DNA from 2 places in the Buttiauxella agrestis genome. Region 1 is predicted to be linked to the other one. Evidence: predicted binding sites of a transcription regulator. Region 1 holds the regulator's gene; the other holds the start of a gene.

Region 1 (7,948 bases):
TACTTTTCTGCCGCATAAAGTCAGAATTAAGAATTATGCCCGACCCTACAGATCTGTAAGCTCTGCCGGTACTTTCACAGCACAAGACCGGCGATTATACCTGAATAAAGGATTTTGAATGCTGTTAGCTACAGCTCTGTTAATCATTGGTTTGCTTTTGGTCGTCTATGGCGCCGACCGGCTGGTGTTTGCCGCGTCCATTCTTTGCCGCAGTTTTGGGGTTCCACCACTGCTTATTGGTTTAACGGTCGTCAGTATCGGGACTTCGTTGCCTGAACTTCTCGTCGCAAGCTCTGCCGCCCTTCATGGTCAATTGAATTTAGCGGTGGGAACAGCACTGGGTTCGAATATCACCAATATTTTGCTGATTCTCGGCTTAGCGGCGCTTTTACACCCATTTACCGTGAATTCCGATATTCTTCGTCGCGAATTGCCCCTAATGTTGGTTGTCAGTGCAATTATTGGCTGGCTGCTTTTTGATAATCAGTTAAGCCGCGTCGATGGCTTAATTTTGATTGCTGTAGCGATAGCGTATCTGCTGTTTACCATTAAAATAGCACGCCTCGCCGGGCATGAAGGCTCTGATAATTTAACGCGCGAGCAGCTGGCAGAGCTTCCCAGAGAAGGTAATCGCCCCGTTGCGTTTTTATGGCTGGCCGTCGCCCTAATCATTATGCCAATGGCGACACGCATGGTTATCGATAACGCCAGCGTGCTGGCTCATTACTTTGGTGTGAGCGAATTAGTGATTGGCCTGACGATTATTTCAGTCGGTACAAGTCTGCCAGAGTTAGCCACGACCATCGCCGGAGCCCGTAAAGGCGAAGATGATATTGCAATTGGTAATATCATTGGCTCGAATATTTTCAATATTGTTCTGGTGCTGGGCATCCCTGCGTTAATCGCGCCAGGTGAAATCGACCCGCTCGCTTTTGCTCGGGACTATTGGGTCATGTTGATTGTTAGTGCCATTTTCGCCGTACTTTGCTGGCGTAAGCCTCGCTCTATCGGCAAGACTGCAGGTGCTCTGTTAACATGTAGCTTCTTCGTATGGATTGCGGTGCTGTGGTTTCTTGCATCACCGGTCGTTGGGTAAAACGGAACGGAAATTATGTCACAGATTAATTTACAACCGGGTTTTGACTTTCAACAAGCAGGCAGAGATGTCCTGAAGATCGAACGTGAAGGCCTGGATCAGCTCGAGCAATACATCAACTCAGATTTCTCACAAGCCTGTGAAAGAATGTTCTATTGCCAGGGCAAAGTGGTCGTTATGGGCATGGGCAAGTCAGGGCACATCGGTAAAAAGATGGCCGCGACGTTTGCCAGTACCGGCACACCTTCGTTCTTCGTCCATCCTGGTGAAGCCAGCCACGGCGATCTCGGCATGGTGAGCGCGCAAGATATTGTCATCGCTATTTCAAACTCTGGCGAGTCGAACGAAATTCTGGCGCTGATTCCCGTTCTCAAACGCTTGCAGGTGCCACTCATTTGCATCACCAGCCGTCCCGAAAGCTCAATGGGCAAAGCGGCGGATATCCATCTGTGCGTGAAAGTGCCACAAGAAGCCTGCCCGCTGGGCCTGGCTCCGACATCAAGCACCACTGCCACATTGGTCATGGGTGACGCACTTGCTGTTGCGATGCTCAAAGCACGCGGCTTTACCGCAGAAGATTTTGCACTTTCTCACCCAGGCGGCGCATTGGGTCGTAAACTGTTATTACGTGTCAGCGACATCATGCACAGCGGCGATGAAATACCGCATGTCAGTAAAGATGCTTCATTGCGTGATGCACTGCTGGAAATAACGCGTAAAAATATGGGGATGACCGTAATCTGTGATGACCTGATGAAAATCGAAGGGATCTTCACGGATGGTGACTTACGTCGTGTCTTTGATATGGGCGTAGATCTTCACACCCTGAATATCGCAGATGTCATGACCGTCGGCGGAATTCGCGTTCGCCCAACAGTCCTGGCGGTTGATGCATTGAATTTGATGCAGTCTCGCCATATTACCTCGGTATTGGTTGCAGATGGCGACCAACTACTCGGTGTGGTACATATGCATGACATGCTACGCGCAGGCGTGGTTTAACAAAGGATTAGCCTTAATGAGTAACCATGAAGCGTCTCTTGCCACTTGTTATGGGCCGGTAAGTGCGCGCGTTATGGAGCGGGCCGCTAATGTGCGCCTGCTCATTTTAGACGTTGACGGTGTGATGTCTGATGGCCTGATTTATATGGGCAACAGTGGCGAAGAGCTGAAAGCATTCAATGTGCGTGATGGCTATGGTATTCGCTGTGCGCTGACATCAGATATAAACGTCGCGATTATTACCGGACGTAAAGCAAAATTGCTTGAAGACCGTTGTGAAACGCTGGGTATCAAGCATCTCTATCAAGGTCAGTCCGATAAGCTTGTGGCTTTTCAGGATCTTTTAGATAAGCTCGCGATCCCAGCTGAACACGTGGCTTATGTGGGTGATGATTTAATCGACTGGCCTGTGATGGCTAAAGTCGGTTTGAGCGTTGCGGTATCGGATGCACATCCTTTGCTGATTCCTCGTGCCGACTACGTGACACGTATTGCTGGCGGGCGTGGAGCAGTGCGTGAAGTCTGCGACTTGCTGTTACTGGCACAAGGTAAGCTTGATGAGGCCAAAGGGCTATCTATATGAGTAAGACCAGACGTTGGGTTATCATCCTGCTTTCATTGCTGGTGCTGATTTTGATCGGTGTGAATCTGGTCGACAAAGACGCCGTTGCGCCTCCAACAGTGAACACGAATGAACCAACCTATAAAAGTGAACATTCCACGACTCTCGCCTACAGTCCTGAAGGGGCTTTAAATTACCGACTGGTTGCTGAGCACGTTGAATATTTTTCCGAAACCGCCGTTTCGTGGTTCACCAATCCGGTGATGACGCAATACGACGAAAACAAAGTCGCCACCTGGTCATTACGAGCAGATCGCGCCAAACTTACTAACGATCGGATGCTGTATCTGTATGGGAATGTGGTGCTTACAGCTCTGACGCCAGATTCGCAGCTACGCAAAATTACCACGGATAATGCGCAGGTTAATTTAGTCACTCAGGATGTTGCCTCTGATGACCAGGTAACCTTGTACGGAACCAGCTTTAACTCCACCGGCCTCAAAATGCGTGGTAATTTACGCAGCAAAAATGCCGAGCTGATTGAAAAGGTTAGAACATCCTATGAAATCCAGAATAAACAAACTCAGCCGTAATTTAGTACTGACCAGTACACTTTTAGCCGCCAGTTTTTCGGCATTTGCGCTGACCGGTGATACCGATCAGCCGATTCACATTGAATCTGACCAACAGTCGCTTGATATGCAGGGCAACGTCGTCACCTTCACCGGCAATGTGGTTGTGACGCAAGGTAGTATCAAGATTAATGCCGACAAAGTCGTTGTGACCCGCCCTGGCGGCGAGCAAGGCAAAGAAGTGATCGATGGCTACGGTAATCCAGCCACTTTCTATCAGATGCAAGATAGCGGTAAACCCGTTAGCGGCCACTCATCGACTATGCACTATGAGCTGCAAAACGATTTTGTCGTGCTGACCGGCAATGCCTATCTGGAGCAGGTCGATAGCAATATCAAAGGCGACAAAATTACTTACCTCGTTAAAGAGCAGAAAATGCAGGCCTTTAGCGAAAAAGGTAAACGTGTTACGACCGTTCTGGTTCCTTCTCAGTTGCAGAAAAAAGACGGCAAGGCTCCGGCCCCCGCCCCTGCGCAGAAAAAGAGTAACTAATTCGTTATGGCTACTTTAATTGCAAAAAATCTCGCTAAAGCCTACAAAGGCCGCCGCGTTGTAGAAGACGTCAGTCTGACCGTTAAATCAGGTGAGATTGTCGGTTTGCTCGGCCCTAACGGTGCAGGGAAAACCACCACTTTTTATATGGTGGTCGGTATTGTTCCGCGTGATGCGGGCAACATTATTATTGATGATGAAGACATCAGCCTGCTGCCGCTTCATGCACGTGCACGACGTGGTATTGGGTACTTGCCTCAAGAAGCGTCTATTTTCCGCCGTTTAAGCGTGTTCGATAACTTAATGGCCGTGCTGCAAATCCGTGATGATCTTTCTACCGAGCAGCGTGAAGACCGCGCCAATGAGCTAATGGAAGAGTTCCACATTGAGCATTTGCGTAATAGCCTCGGGCAATCTTTGTCCGGTGGTGAGCGTCGCCGTGTTGAAATTGCTCGCGCATTGGCTGCAAATCCAAAATTTATTCTTTTGGATGAACCTTTTGCAGGTGTTGACCCAATTTCCGTTATCGACATCAAGCGAATCATCGAGCATTTACGCGACAGCGGGCTTGGGGTGCTGATAACTGACCATAACGTACGCGAAACGTTAGCCGTATGTGAACGCGCTTACATCGTAAGCCAGGGCCATTTAATCGCCCATGGCACTCCAGCCGAGATCCTGGAAGACGAGCATGTTAAACGCGTGTATCTGGGCGAAGAGTTCAGACTCTGATAGGGTAGGAATAATTAACGATTACACCTGAGGAAGTTCGCTCTGAATATGAAGCAAGGTTTGCAATTACGGCTCAGCCAACAACTTGCTATGACTCCACAGTTACAGCAGGCAATTCGTCTGTTGCAGCTGTCGACGTTAGAATTACAGCAGGAACTTCAGCAAGCACTGGAAAGTAACCCACTGCTTGAGCAAACCGATCTGCATGAAGAAATTGAAACTCAGGAAGTTCGTGAAAATGAAGCGTTAGATACTCGTGAGGCACTCGAACAAAAAGAGATGCCCGACGAGTTACCGTTGGACACCAGCTGGGACGAAATTTACACCGCAGGTACGCCATCGGGAACCGGAACTGACTATATAGACGACGAGTTGCCGGTTTATCAGGGTGAAACCACCCAGTCACTCCAGGATTACCTGATGTGGCAGGTCGATCTCACTCCGTTTTCTGATACCGACACCGCTATTGCAACGTCTATTGTTGATGCCGTTGACGAAATGGGCTATCTGACCGTTTCGCTGGATGAAATTCTCGAAAGCATGGGCGATGAAGAAATCACCCTCGACGAAGTGGAAGCGGTGCTCAAACGCGTGCAACGCTTCGATCCTGTCGGCGTCGCCGCACGCGACCTTCGTGATTGCCTCCTGATACAGCTTTCACAATTCGCGCGAGAAACACCCTGGTTAGCCGAAGCTCGCCTGATTGTCAGCGAACATCTCGACTTGCTCGCCAACCATGATTTCCGCAGCCTGATGCGCGTCACGCGTCTGAAAGAAGAAGTGCTGAAAGAGGCGATGTGCCTGATTCAGTCGCTTGATCCGCGTCCGGGCCAGTCCATTCAGACCAGCGAACCAGAGTATGTAATCCCTGATGTGTTGGTCAAAAAAACTCAGGGCCGCTGGACGGTGGAACTTAATGCCGACAGCATCCCGCGTCTAAAAATAAATCAACAGTACGCTGCTATGGGCACCAATGCCCGCAATGACAGCGACTCACAATTTATTCGCAGTAACCTGCAAGAAGCGAAGTGGCTGATCAAAAGCCTTGAAAGCCGCAATGATACCTTGCTGCGGGTTAGCCGCTGCATCGTTGAACAGCAGCAAGGCTTTTTTGAGTTCGGTGCAGAGCATATGAAACCGATGGTTCTTGCTGATATCGCCCAAGTGGTCGAAATGCACGAATCCACCATTTCCCGCGTGACCACACAAAAGTATTTGCACAGTCCGCGAGGCATTTTTGAATTGAAGTATTTCTTCTCAAGTCATGTCAATACCGAGGGCGGCGGTGAAGCCTCCTCCACGGCTATTCGGGCTTTGGTGAAGAAATTAATTGCTGCGGAAAACCCTGCGAAACCGCTGAGTGATAGCAAGTTAACGACTATGCTATCGGATCAGGGGATCATGGTGGCACGCCGCACTGTTGCGAAGTACCGAGAATCTTTATCCATACCACCGTCAAACCAGCGTAAACAACTGGTGTGACTTAACCGATAAGGAAGACACTATGCAGCTCAACATTACAGGACAAAACGTCGAAATCACTGACGCACTGCGCGATTTTGTGAGCACGAAGTTTGCCAAACTGGAGCAGTACTTCGATAGGATTAACCAAGTCTATATTGTGTTAAAAGTGGAAAAAGTCACGCATATTGCCGACGCAACACTTCATATCAATGGTGGTGAAATACATGCCAGCGCTGAAGGGCAGGATATGTATGCGGCGATTGACGGTCTGATTGATAAACTGGCGCGCCAGTTAACCAAACATAAAGATAAACTAAAACAACACTGATAATCCAGGCAACGGTTTTGGCATTCACGGCTCGTTACGGAAGTAACGGGCCGTTGCCACAACAGAGTGCTTAGGTGAACTTATGATGAACAACGATTCTGCTCTACAACTTAGTAATGTCCTGAACAAAGAATGTACCCGTAGCAATGTACATTGCCAAAGTAAGAAACGTGCGCTGGAAATTATCAGTGAACTCGCGGCGAAACAGCTCGGTCTGCCACCTCAAGTCGTCTTTGAGGCGGTGCTGACGCGTGAGCGCATGGGCAGTACCGGTATCGGCAATGGTATCGCCATTCCTCACGGAAAACTGGAAGAAGATACCACCCGCGCCGTTGGGGTATTTATTAAACTGGAAACCCCTATCGCGTTTGATGCTATTGACAATCAGCCGGTCGACCTGATGTTTGCGCTACTTGTTCCGGCCGATCAGACAAAAACACATTTGCACACTTTGTCTTTGGTGGCAAAACGTCTGGCGGATAAAACGATTTGCCGACGTCTGCGTTCAGCGCAGAGTGATGAAGAGCTTTATCAGATCATTACCGAAACCGAACATGGTAGTGAAAGTGAATAATCTGGCTGCGGTCATGTGCGTGCCACAGCAAGAGAAGTTGGGGGAGTGATAAAATGGTGCTGATGATTGTCAGCGGCCGCTCTGGTTCAGGGAAGTCTGTAGCCTTGCGTGCACTAGAAGATATGGGATTCTACTGTGTAGATAACCTGCCAGTGGTGCTGTTGCCTGATCTTGCCAAAACTCTCGCAGAGCGACAGATTTCTGCGGCAGTCAGCATCGACGTGCGTAACATGCCGGAAAACCCGGAAATTTTTGAACAGGCGATGACCAATCTACCTGATTCATTTTCTCCACAATTGCTGTTCCTCGATGCCGATCGCAACACGCTGATTCGTCGTTATAGCGACACACGTCGTTTACACCCGCTTTCCAGTAAAAACTTGTCGCTGGAAAGTGCGATTGATGAAGAAAGCGATCTATTGGAGCCGTTGAAATCCAGAGCCGATTTAATCATCGACACCTCTGAAATGTCGGTGCATGAACTCGCGGAAATGCTACGGACTCGTCTGCTCGGCAAGCGTGAACGTGAATTGACGATGGTCTTCGAATCCTTCGGCTTTAAGCACGGCATTCCGATTGATGCAGATTACGTATTTGACGTGCGCTTCCTGCCAAACCCGCACTGGGATCCAAAACTGCGTCCAATGACGGGTCTCGACAGGCCTGTTGCAGCGTTCCTTGATCGTCATACCGAAGTACACAACTTTATCTACCAGACGCGTAGCTATCTTGAGCTTTGGTTACCGATGCTGGAAACCAACAACCGCAGCTATTTGACTGTAGCGATTGGTTGTACTGGCGGTAAACACCGTTCGGTTTATATTGCAGAACAGTTGGCAGACTATTTCCGCTCACGTGGGAAAAACGTGCAGTCCCGTCACCGTACGCTGGAAAAACGCAAACCATGACCGTAAAACAAACCGTTGAGATCACCAATAAGCTGGGCATGCATGCGCGCCCGGCTATGAAACTATTCGAACTGGTGCAGAGTTTTGATGCCGAAGTGATATTGCGCAACGAGGCCGGAACCGAAGCCGAAGCTAATAGTGTGATTGCACTACTGAT
Region 2 (7,948 bases), 1.2 Mb from region 1:
GCAGCGCTTCCCAGGCACGACCAATCGGCATGCGCGTCAGGCGGTGTTTGATGTACAGCACCAGCAACACCACCAGCACCAGAATGGCGTAGATAAAGATAAACTTTAGATTGGGGTTATAGGTGAGATGGAAGAATTCGTGGAACGGCACGCCACCTTCTTCTTTTGCCCGCCGCCCAAATTCAAGACCAAACAGCGTGGGAGGCGGTGCGGAAATCCCGTTCGGGCCACCGGTAAACGTCAGCCAGTTATTGAGCACCAGGCGGATAATTTCCCCGAAGCCGAGGGTCACAATCGCCAGATAATCGCCATGCATACGCAACACCGGGAAACCGAGCAGCGCACCCGCCGCCGCCGCCAGCAATGCCGAAAGTGGCAGCATCGACCAGAAACCCAAACCGAGATACTGGTAGCCGAGCGCCAGGCCATACGCGCCTATGGCATAAAAAGCGACGTAACCTAAATCCAGCAATCCGGCGAGGCCGACGACGATATTTAAACCTAAACCGAGCAGAACATAGATCAGCCCGAGAATCGCCACGGTCAGCACATATTTGGTGGCGACAAACGGGAAGCAAACCGCCAGCACCAACACCAACGGGATTATCCAGCGCAGACGACTTTTATAGTCCGGCGGGCGCACATATACGCCTGAGTTATCGGTTTCAAAGCGGCTGAGAAAGCGGGTTCCCACGCCGGTTGTCAAAAAAGCACTCAACAGAAAACGCCCGGCCATCACCGCCGCGATAATCATCACCAGGCGCTGGCCGTCGAAGTTAAAACTGTAACCATCCAGCACCACACCGACAATCGGGCCAAAAATGATTAACGCCACCAGACCGGCGAAAACCGCATCCAGCAAGCAGCGTTTGAGGGAAAAACCTTCATGCAATACCGTTTCTGCTGTCATTTTTTGCTCCCTCACACTTTGGCAACGATCGGGCGACCAAGCAGCCCTTGCGGCCGGAAAATGAGGATCACCACCAGCAACCCAAACGAGAAGACATCTTTATAATCAGAATTCACCATGCCGGAGAATTGCGCCTCGGCAATTCCCAGAATCAGGCCGCCTAACATCGCGCCGGGTAACGAGCCAATCCCCCCGAGCACCGCCGCCGTGAACGCTTTAATGCCGATGATAAAACCGGCGTAGAAATCAAAAGTGCCGTAGTTCATGGTGATTAACACGCCCGCCAGTCCGGCCATCGACGCGCCAATCACAAATACAATCGAGATAATTCGGTCAGTGTTAATCCCCAGAATCGAGGCCATTTTGCGGTCCTGCTGCACCGCGCGGCACATGCGCCCCAGGCGTGTGTTGCCGATAATCCAGGTGAGCAACAGCATGCCGGCAAACGAGGCAATCAAAATAAACACTTTGGTGTAGGTGATTTGCACAAAACCTTCGCCAATATGGAAGCGGAACACGCCATCAAGCATGGTGGGAATGCCCTGCTGACGCGGCCCCTGGCTGATTTGCGCGTAGTTTTGCAGGATGAGCGACATGCCGATTGCGGAGATCAGCGGCGCTAAACGGGTGGAGTTGCGCAGCGGTTTGTAGGCGATGCGCTCAATCGTCCAGCCATATACGCCCGTCACCACAATGGTGAATACCAGCGTGCCGAGGATTAATAACGGGAACGAGTGAATGCCGAAGAACGACAGCAGCGCCAGGCCGATGGCGCACAGATATGCGGAGATCATATACACTTCGCCGTGCGCGAAGTTAATCATGCCAATAATGCCGTAAACCATGGTGTAGCCGATGGCTATCAACCCGTAAACGGACCCTAGCGTTAAGCCATTTATCAACTGTTGCAGGAAGAAGGCATCCATAGTTTGGCAGTCTCTTTTAGTGCGGCGGACAAACTTCTTTTGTCGGTCGGGTAAGCGTCGCGTCACCCGACACTTTCACCAGCAATGACCGGCGAAAATGGTGGATGACGCTGCCGCTTATCCCCCTACAAATCCCAATACTATTGGACTTCTTTGTATTTGCCCTTGTCGTCCCACTGATAAACCACGTAATCCGAGACTTTCAAATCGCCCTTCTCATCCCAGGCTTTTTTACCCATCACGGTATCGACCGGATTGGCTTTTAACCAGGCGCTGGCTTTGGCGGAGTCGGTGCCGCCGGTGGCTTTGAAGGCCGCAGCAATCGCCTGAACGGAGGCGTAGGAATAGAGGGTGTAGCCTTCTGGCTCGAATTTGCTGGAGCGGAATTTATCGATAACGGCTTTGCCGTCCGGGATCAAACGCGGATCTTTCCCGAAGGTCATATAGATACCGTTGGTGTATTGCGGACCGCCTGCCGCTGTGACCATCTCTTCGTTCACGATACAGTCGCCGGAGAAGAATTTGGCCTGCACGCCCTGCTCACGCATCTGGCGCACCAGCGGCCCGGCTTCCGGATGGCAACCGCCGAAGAACACTACGTCGGGTTTTTGCGCACTGATTTTTGTCACCAGCGCGTTAAAGTCTTTTTCGCCGCGCGACAAACCTTCATACATCACGTCATTGACGCCACGTTTGGCGAGCGCGGCTTTGGTCGCATCGGCCAGCCCCTGCCCGTAAGTGTCTTTATCGTGAATGATCACCACGCGTTTGGCTTTGAGCTTATCAATAATGAAATCGCTGGCGACCTTCCCTTGCTGGTCATCACGCCCGCACATGCGGAACATATCGTTCATCTTGCGCTCGGTGATAAGCGGGTTCGTTGACCCAGGGGTGATAGCCAGGATCCCCGCGTCGTTATACACCTCGGACGCAGGCATTGTAGAAGATGAACAGAAATGTCCGACCACGGCTTTGACTTTATCCTGATCAACCAAACGGTTAGCGACGGACACCGCCTGTTTCGGTTCACAAGCATCATCACCCTGCACCAGTTTGATTTTTTCGCCGTTAATCCCGCCTGCGGCGTTGATATCTTCAGCGGCCTGCGTCGCGCCATGCCAGTATTGATCGCCATAAGTGGCGTTCGGCCCGGTGAATGGCCCGGCAACACCAATCACAATATCGGCCTGGGCGGAGAACGCCGTCACCAGACAACCTGCCAACACAAGAGAAAGAGGACTTCTGATTAATTTCAGCGACATTTGTATGTTCCTTAGCAAAGAAGCAAAGAGGTTTATGCACAACGGTTAAAGACCATTCACAAGCAAAAACACGAACGAGTACAAATTGGACTATCCAGACAAAATCCTGTGATTTACGGCGGGGTTTCCTTACGGGGTATCCTTACGATTTCACGGCCCTGAACATTAAGCAAAATGGCTGCCAATGTTGTTAACCGGATGTCATTGTTTCGACATATGTCAGTATAGAGCGCGGTTGAAAGCGGCCAGGTATCACAGATTGAAATTACAGCGGGGATCACATCTGCTTAACAATAAAGCAGAAAAGTTGAGAATTACGCCGCTTTGCACCAATAAAGAGCTTACTGATGAAGTGGTTAATCATGCTTAAGGACGTGAGTTTGCGTGAAATGAGCAATGGATGATTAAGACCAGGACAATTCGCCTTAATACTCAACAAGTTGACTATAAAAAGAGCAAACAAAATTCTTTTTCGCGAACCCTTTGACATGCCCCCTGCTTCTCGTTAATATGCGCCCCGTTACACAATTCCTCTGTAGTTCAGTCGGTAGAACGGCGGACTGTTAATCCGTATGTCACTGGTTCGAGTCCAGTCAGAGGAGCCAAATTCGAAAAGCCTGCTTAGGAAACTAAGCAGGCTTTTTTTGTGTCTGGTGATTGGGGCTAAAATCCGAATAACCCAATTCGCCTGCCGGTTTAAAGTTCGCTATTATCCGCTTCCACTCTCCATCCAGGCAGTCTGATGTCTACGATTATCGATAATTTTATTGCCCCGCCGTGCCATGAGCAGATTGAGACGCTCTATCAGGACGAACATCTGGTACTGATCAATAAACCTACCGGGCTGCTCAGTCTATCGGGGAAAAACCCGCAAAATCTCGATTCAGTGCATCATCGTCTGGTACAAGAATTCCCCGGTTGCACCCTGGTGCATCGCCTGGATTTCGGGACTTCCGGGCTGATGGTGATTGCGCGCAATAAAGCCATCAACGCCGCTCTATGCCAACAATTCAGCCAGCGCGCAGTCACCAAAGTCTACAGCGCACTGCTCTGTGGGCATGTGAGCGACAACGTAGGGGTGATAGACGCAGCGATTGCCAAAGATCCGACGCTGTTCCCGCTGATGTCGATTTGCGCCATCAACGGCAAGCCTGCACGTTCGGGCTATCGGGTCGTTGAACGCTTTTACCATGAGCGGGAAGACGGGACGTTACTGCCATTGACGCGGGTAGAACTTACCCCGGAAACCGGGCGTACTCATCAACTTCGCATTCACTGCCAGCAACTGGGCCACCCTATTTTGGGCTGCGATCTATATGGCGGCCTGTTGTTGCCAGGAACTGAACAGACTCCGCGGCTAATGTTGCACGCCAGTGAGCTGGATTTTGTTCATCCGGTTAGTGGTGAGTTGATTAAAGCGCGCAATGCGAGTCCGTTTTGAATAACAATTCTCTGTTTTAAGCAAGGTCGCCTTTTTGTGATGACTTTGTTTGCGCTGAATGACCGAAACACTTAGATTTCCAGTGCGGCAAGGATTGAGGTTTCCATTTTCTCTGGGGTGGTGAACGGTGCAAAACGCTTGAGCGGTTTACCGTCGCGTCCGATCAGGAACTTAGTGAAGTTCCACTTGATCCGTCCACCCAGCACGCCGGGCAATTCGTTTTTCAGATAACGGAACACCGGGTGCGCTGCGGTTCCGTTGACCTCTACTTTCTCGAACATCGGGAAGCTCACACCGTAGTTGATGTGACAGGTCTGCGCGATTTCGTCGGCGCTGCCGGGTTCCTGTTTACCAAACTGGTTGCAGGGAAAACCAAGCACCACCAAACCATGGGTGGCGTACTTTTTGTAGAGCGCTTCAAGCCCAGCGTATTGTTTCGTGAAGCCACAAAGGCTGGCGGTATTCACGACCAGAACCACTCTACCTGCGTAGTCGTCCAAAGAGATAAGCTGGCCGCCCAGACTGGTAGCTGTAAGTTGATGAAAGGGGGTCATATCGGAATCCTCAAAGCAGAGCCTGCTCCAGATTGCGCGGCAGGTCTGGAATCGTATGTAATACATCAGTAGACTAGTGGGGTTAAAAACATCAAAGCATTTTTAAATTGTTATCTAACCAGGCAGGAAGATTTTCTCTGTACCAGCTGAGATAGAATTGAAAATCACTTTTCTGCCGCTCATTAAGCAATACGACTACCTCGGTAACAATCCATGCTTTAGCAATCGCAATTTCTTTAGCTAAATCATTAGGATTATAATTACGCGATATACAGGCATAGCGTTCAGCAAACTCAATAAATTTTTGCTCAGAACCCATTCCCTTTATAAGTGGGGCAAGGTCAATAGCTGGGCTGCCAGTGCTGAATCTTTCCCAGTCAAAAAGAACGAAATCACCACCATCCCTTTTTCCCCAATTACCCGCATTACTGTCGCCGGAAATTAAGCACTGACCACTAAACAGAACATCACTTGCCTGCTGAAAGCACCATAATTGTTTTGCTGCCCTGCCAGGTAATGCCAACAGCATGAGAGATTTTTCGAGGTCTGCTTCTGACCAGGTGTGATTGTGATAAACCCAAGAAGGGTCAGGTCGATAGCCATGTAAGCGAGACAGAATTGACAACACTTCATCCCGTCCAACTTCGTCCTGATCAACCTGGTGTGGGATATATTCCAGTCTTAACTTGCGTATGGATGGATCGGCAGACAACATCTTTGGCGTGGAAATGTCTACTTGAGCGAGATGCCTGGCTGTGTGTTGATAAAAACTAAACTCGACATCACTGACAGGACATTTTTCGATTACCTGATGACCTGCTTCATCAACCAAAAGCGTCACTTTGGCAGTGCCCATGCGCGATAAATTATCAACAGACATACATTTTGCCTTTAACCTTGACCGATTGGTTAATTCAGAGGCGTTTGAGTTTAGCGCAATCTGCAAATCATGCAGTCAAACAGCCTCTCTATAGATAGCATAGTGTGAAGTGTACACCGTCCGCCCCTGCCTGTGAGTTCAACTAATGGATGCAACACAGTGGTTAAATCGCTCTGCTTCCTCCCTGTTTTTTATCAGATAATCACGGAAAGCCAGATGTTTTACGACTTGCATATCACCCACTGCGAATGCATGCACCTGATGGCTGCGCTTATCACCACCCTTAATAAAATATCGGCGCCCGCGAATTCCGTTCTCACCACGCGCAATATATCCGGCTCGTGTCATTGCAGAATGATATTTGTCTAAATAGGAAAACACCAGTAAATTGCACAATCTACTTTTATTACCTGATATAAGAAATATTCAAAACCCCCTTCCCTCCTGTATAAAGATGAACTACGCTCAAAAATGCGTTCGCTACCAAAACGGGTTGCGTCCTATATGTTTACTTAATTCATAAAAAAACTTAGACTAACATCTGATATATAATTTACAATCAAAGGTTAAAAAATGGAAAAAACAACTCTGGAATATACACCTGTTGACTTATCTCGTTGGGCAAGGAAGGAGCATTTTGAGGTATTCCAGTCATTTGCTCAAAGTACAATTAACCAAACTGTCCTGATAGATATTACCGAACTGCTAAAACATATAAGGGAAGCTGGCTGGAAGTTTTACCCTACTATTATTTTCCTTCTTTCTAAAATAGTAAACAGTCATACGGAGTTCCGTATGGCCATAAAGAACAATGAGCTTGTCATATGGAATGAAATTCATCCAAGCTATACCATTTTCCATAATGAAACGGAGACCTTTTCATCATTATGGAGTCACTACGATGGCAACATTCATCACTTCCAGGACGTTTATTCAGAAGACGTTGCACGTTATGGTAATAACCTTTCTTATTGGCCTAAAGAGGAGTCTCGGGAAAATATATTTTTCGTCTCGGCTATTCCTTGGGTAAGTTTCACCAGTTTTAATATCAATGTTGCTAACATGCAGAACTTTTTTGCCCCCATGTTCACTCTGGGAAAATACTACGAACAAGATGGAAAAGTATTGTTACCTCTCGCTGTTCAGGTACATCATTCCGTGTGCGATGGTTTCCATGTGGCAAGACTGATCAATGAGTTACAAGAGATGAGTGATGGCATCAAACATCTTTCAGCGGAACTCAATGCTTGATGCGCCAGAAGTCTTGAAGACCTCCATTTAACCGTATCTGATTTTCCCATCTATATAAGGCTGAGGTTTACCAAACAGATAGCCTTGTATGAAATCACAGCCCAGCAACTGAAGGCTTTCCAGTTGCTCCTGTGTTTCAACACCTTCCGCAACGGACTTCATATTGAGGGATTTCGCCATGCCGGTGATGAGCCTGATAATATTAAGGGCGTCTTCCTGTGTCGATATCGAATGCACAAAGGATTTGTCTATTTTGATTTTATCGAAGGCAAGCCTACTGAGGCGCGAAAGAGAAGAATAACCGGTACCAAAATCATCGAGGGAGATTTTCACCCCCAGAGCGCGCAGCCTGTTAAGCGTATTCATCGGCGTATTGCTCTCAGTAAAGAGAGAGGATTCTGTCACTTCCAGTTCAAGACGCTCAGCGTGAAGTCCTGTTTCGTTCAGAATGGACAACACCATTCCGGCAAAGGTTTTACTGCTTAGCTGAACTGGAGAGACATTGACTGAAATTTTAGTCGGAACCACCCAGGAAGCAGCTTCCCGGCAGGCCATTTCAAGCACCGATTTCCCCATCTCATTAATCATTCCTGTTTTTTCAGCCACAGGAATAAAGCTGTCCGGCGACAGAAGTCCCTTCTGAGGATGTATCCAACGAATAAGGGCTTCATAACTGTAAATTTCCTGGCTGAAAGAATCGACAATAGGCTGGTAGTAAACCACG

The links. Region 1 encodes sigma-54, which starts transcription at its own class of promoters, with help from an activator protein. Its sites were predicted from a motif close to GTTGGCACANNTTTCGCTNT; they were not measured.
Region 2: the regulator sigma-54 is predicted to act here: its motif matches at 3,265-3,284, upstream of DY231_RS08260 (branched-chain amino acid ABC transporter substrate-binding protein).

Annotation. Positions count from the first base shown of each region.
Region 1 covers NZ_UIGI01000001.1:492,078-500,025, reverse strand. The annotation lists gene DY231_RS02490 (calcium/sodium antiporter) at 119-1,096, shown strand; gene kdsD (arabinose-5-phosphate isomerase KdsD) at 1,112-2,098, shown strand; gene kdsC (3-deoxy-manno-octulosonate-8-phosphatase KdsC) at 2,115-2,681, shown strand; gene lptC (LPS export ABC transporter periplasmic protein LptC) at 2,678-3,253, shown strand; gene lptA (lipopolysaccharide ABC transporter substrate-binding protein LptA) at 3,222-3,785, shown strand; gene lptB (LPS export ABC transporter ATP-binding protein) at 3,792-4,517, shown strand; gene rpoN (RNA polymerase factor sigma-54) at 4,566-5,999, shown strand; gene hpf (ribosome hibernation promoting factor) at 6,022-6,309, shown strand; gene ptsN (PTS IIA-like nitrogen regulatory protein PtsN) at 6,392-6,883, shown strand; gene rapZ (RNase adapter RapZ) at 6,937-7,791, shown strand; gene npr (PTS phosphocarrier protein NPr) at 7,788-7,948, shown strand, end outside.
Region 2 covers NZ_UIGI01000001.1:1,736,279-1,744,226, reverse strand. The annotation lists gene livM (high-affinity branched-chain amino acid ABC transporter permease LivM) at 1-910, opposite strand, end outside; gene DY231_RS08265 (ABC transporter permease subunit) at 922-1,836, opposite strand; gene DY231_RS08260 (branched-chain amino acid ABC transporter substrate-binding protein) at 1,977-3,098, opposite strand; tRNA gene DY231_RS08255 (tRNA-Asn) at 3,628-3,703, shown strand; gene DY231_RS08250 (RluA family pseudouridine synthase) at 3,841-4,539, shown strand; gene DY231_RS08245 (glutathione peroxidase) at 4,611-5,093, opposite strand; gene DY231_RS08240 (aminoglycoside phosphotransferase family protein) at 5,185-5,973, opposite strand; partial or broken gene DY231_RS08235 (GrpB family protein) at 6,139-6,342, opposite strand; gene catA (type A chloramphenicol O-acetyltransferase) at 6,547-7,224, shown strand; gene DY231_RS08225 (putative bifunctional diguanylate cyclase/phosphodiesterase) at 7,252-7,948, opposite strand, start outside.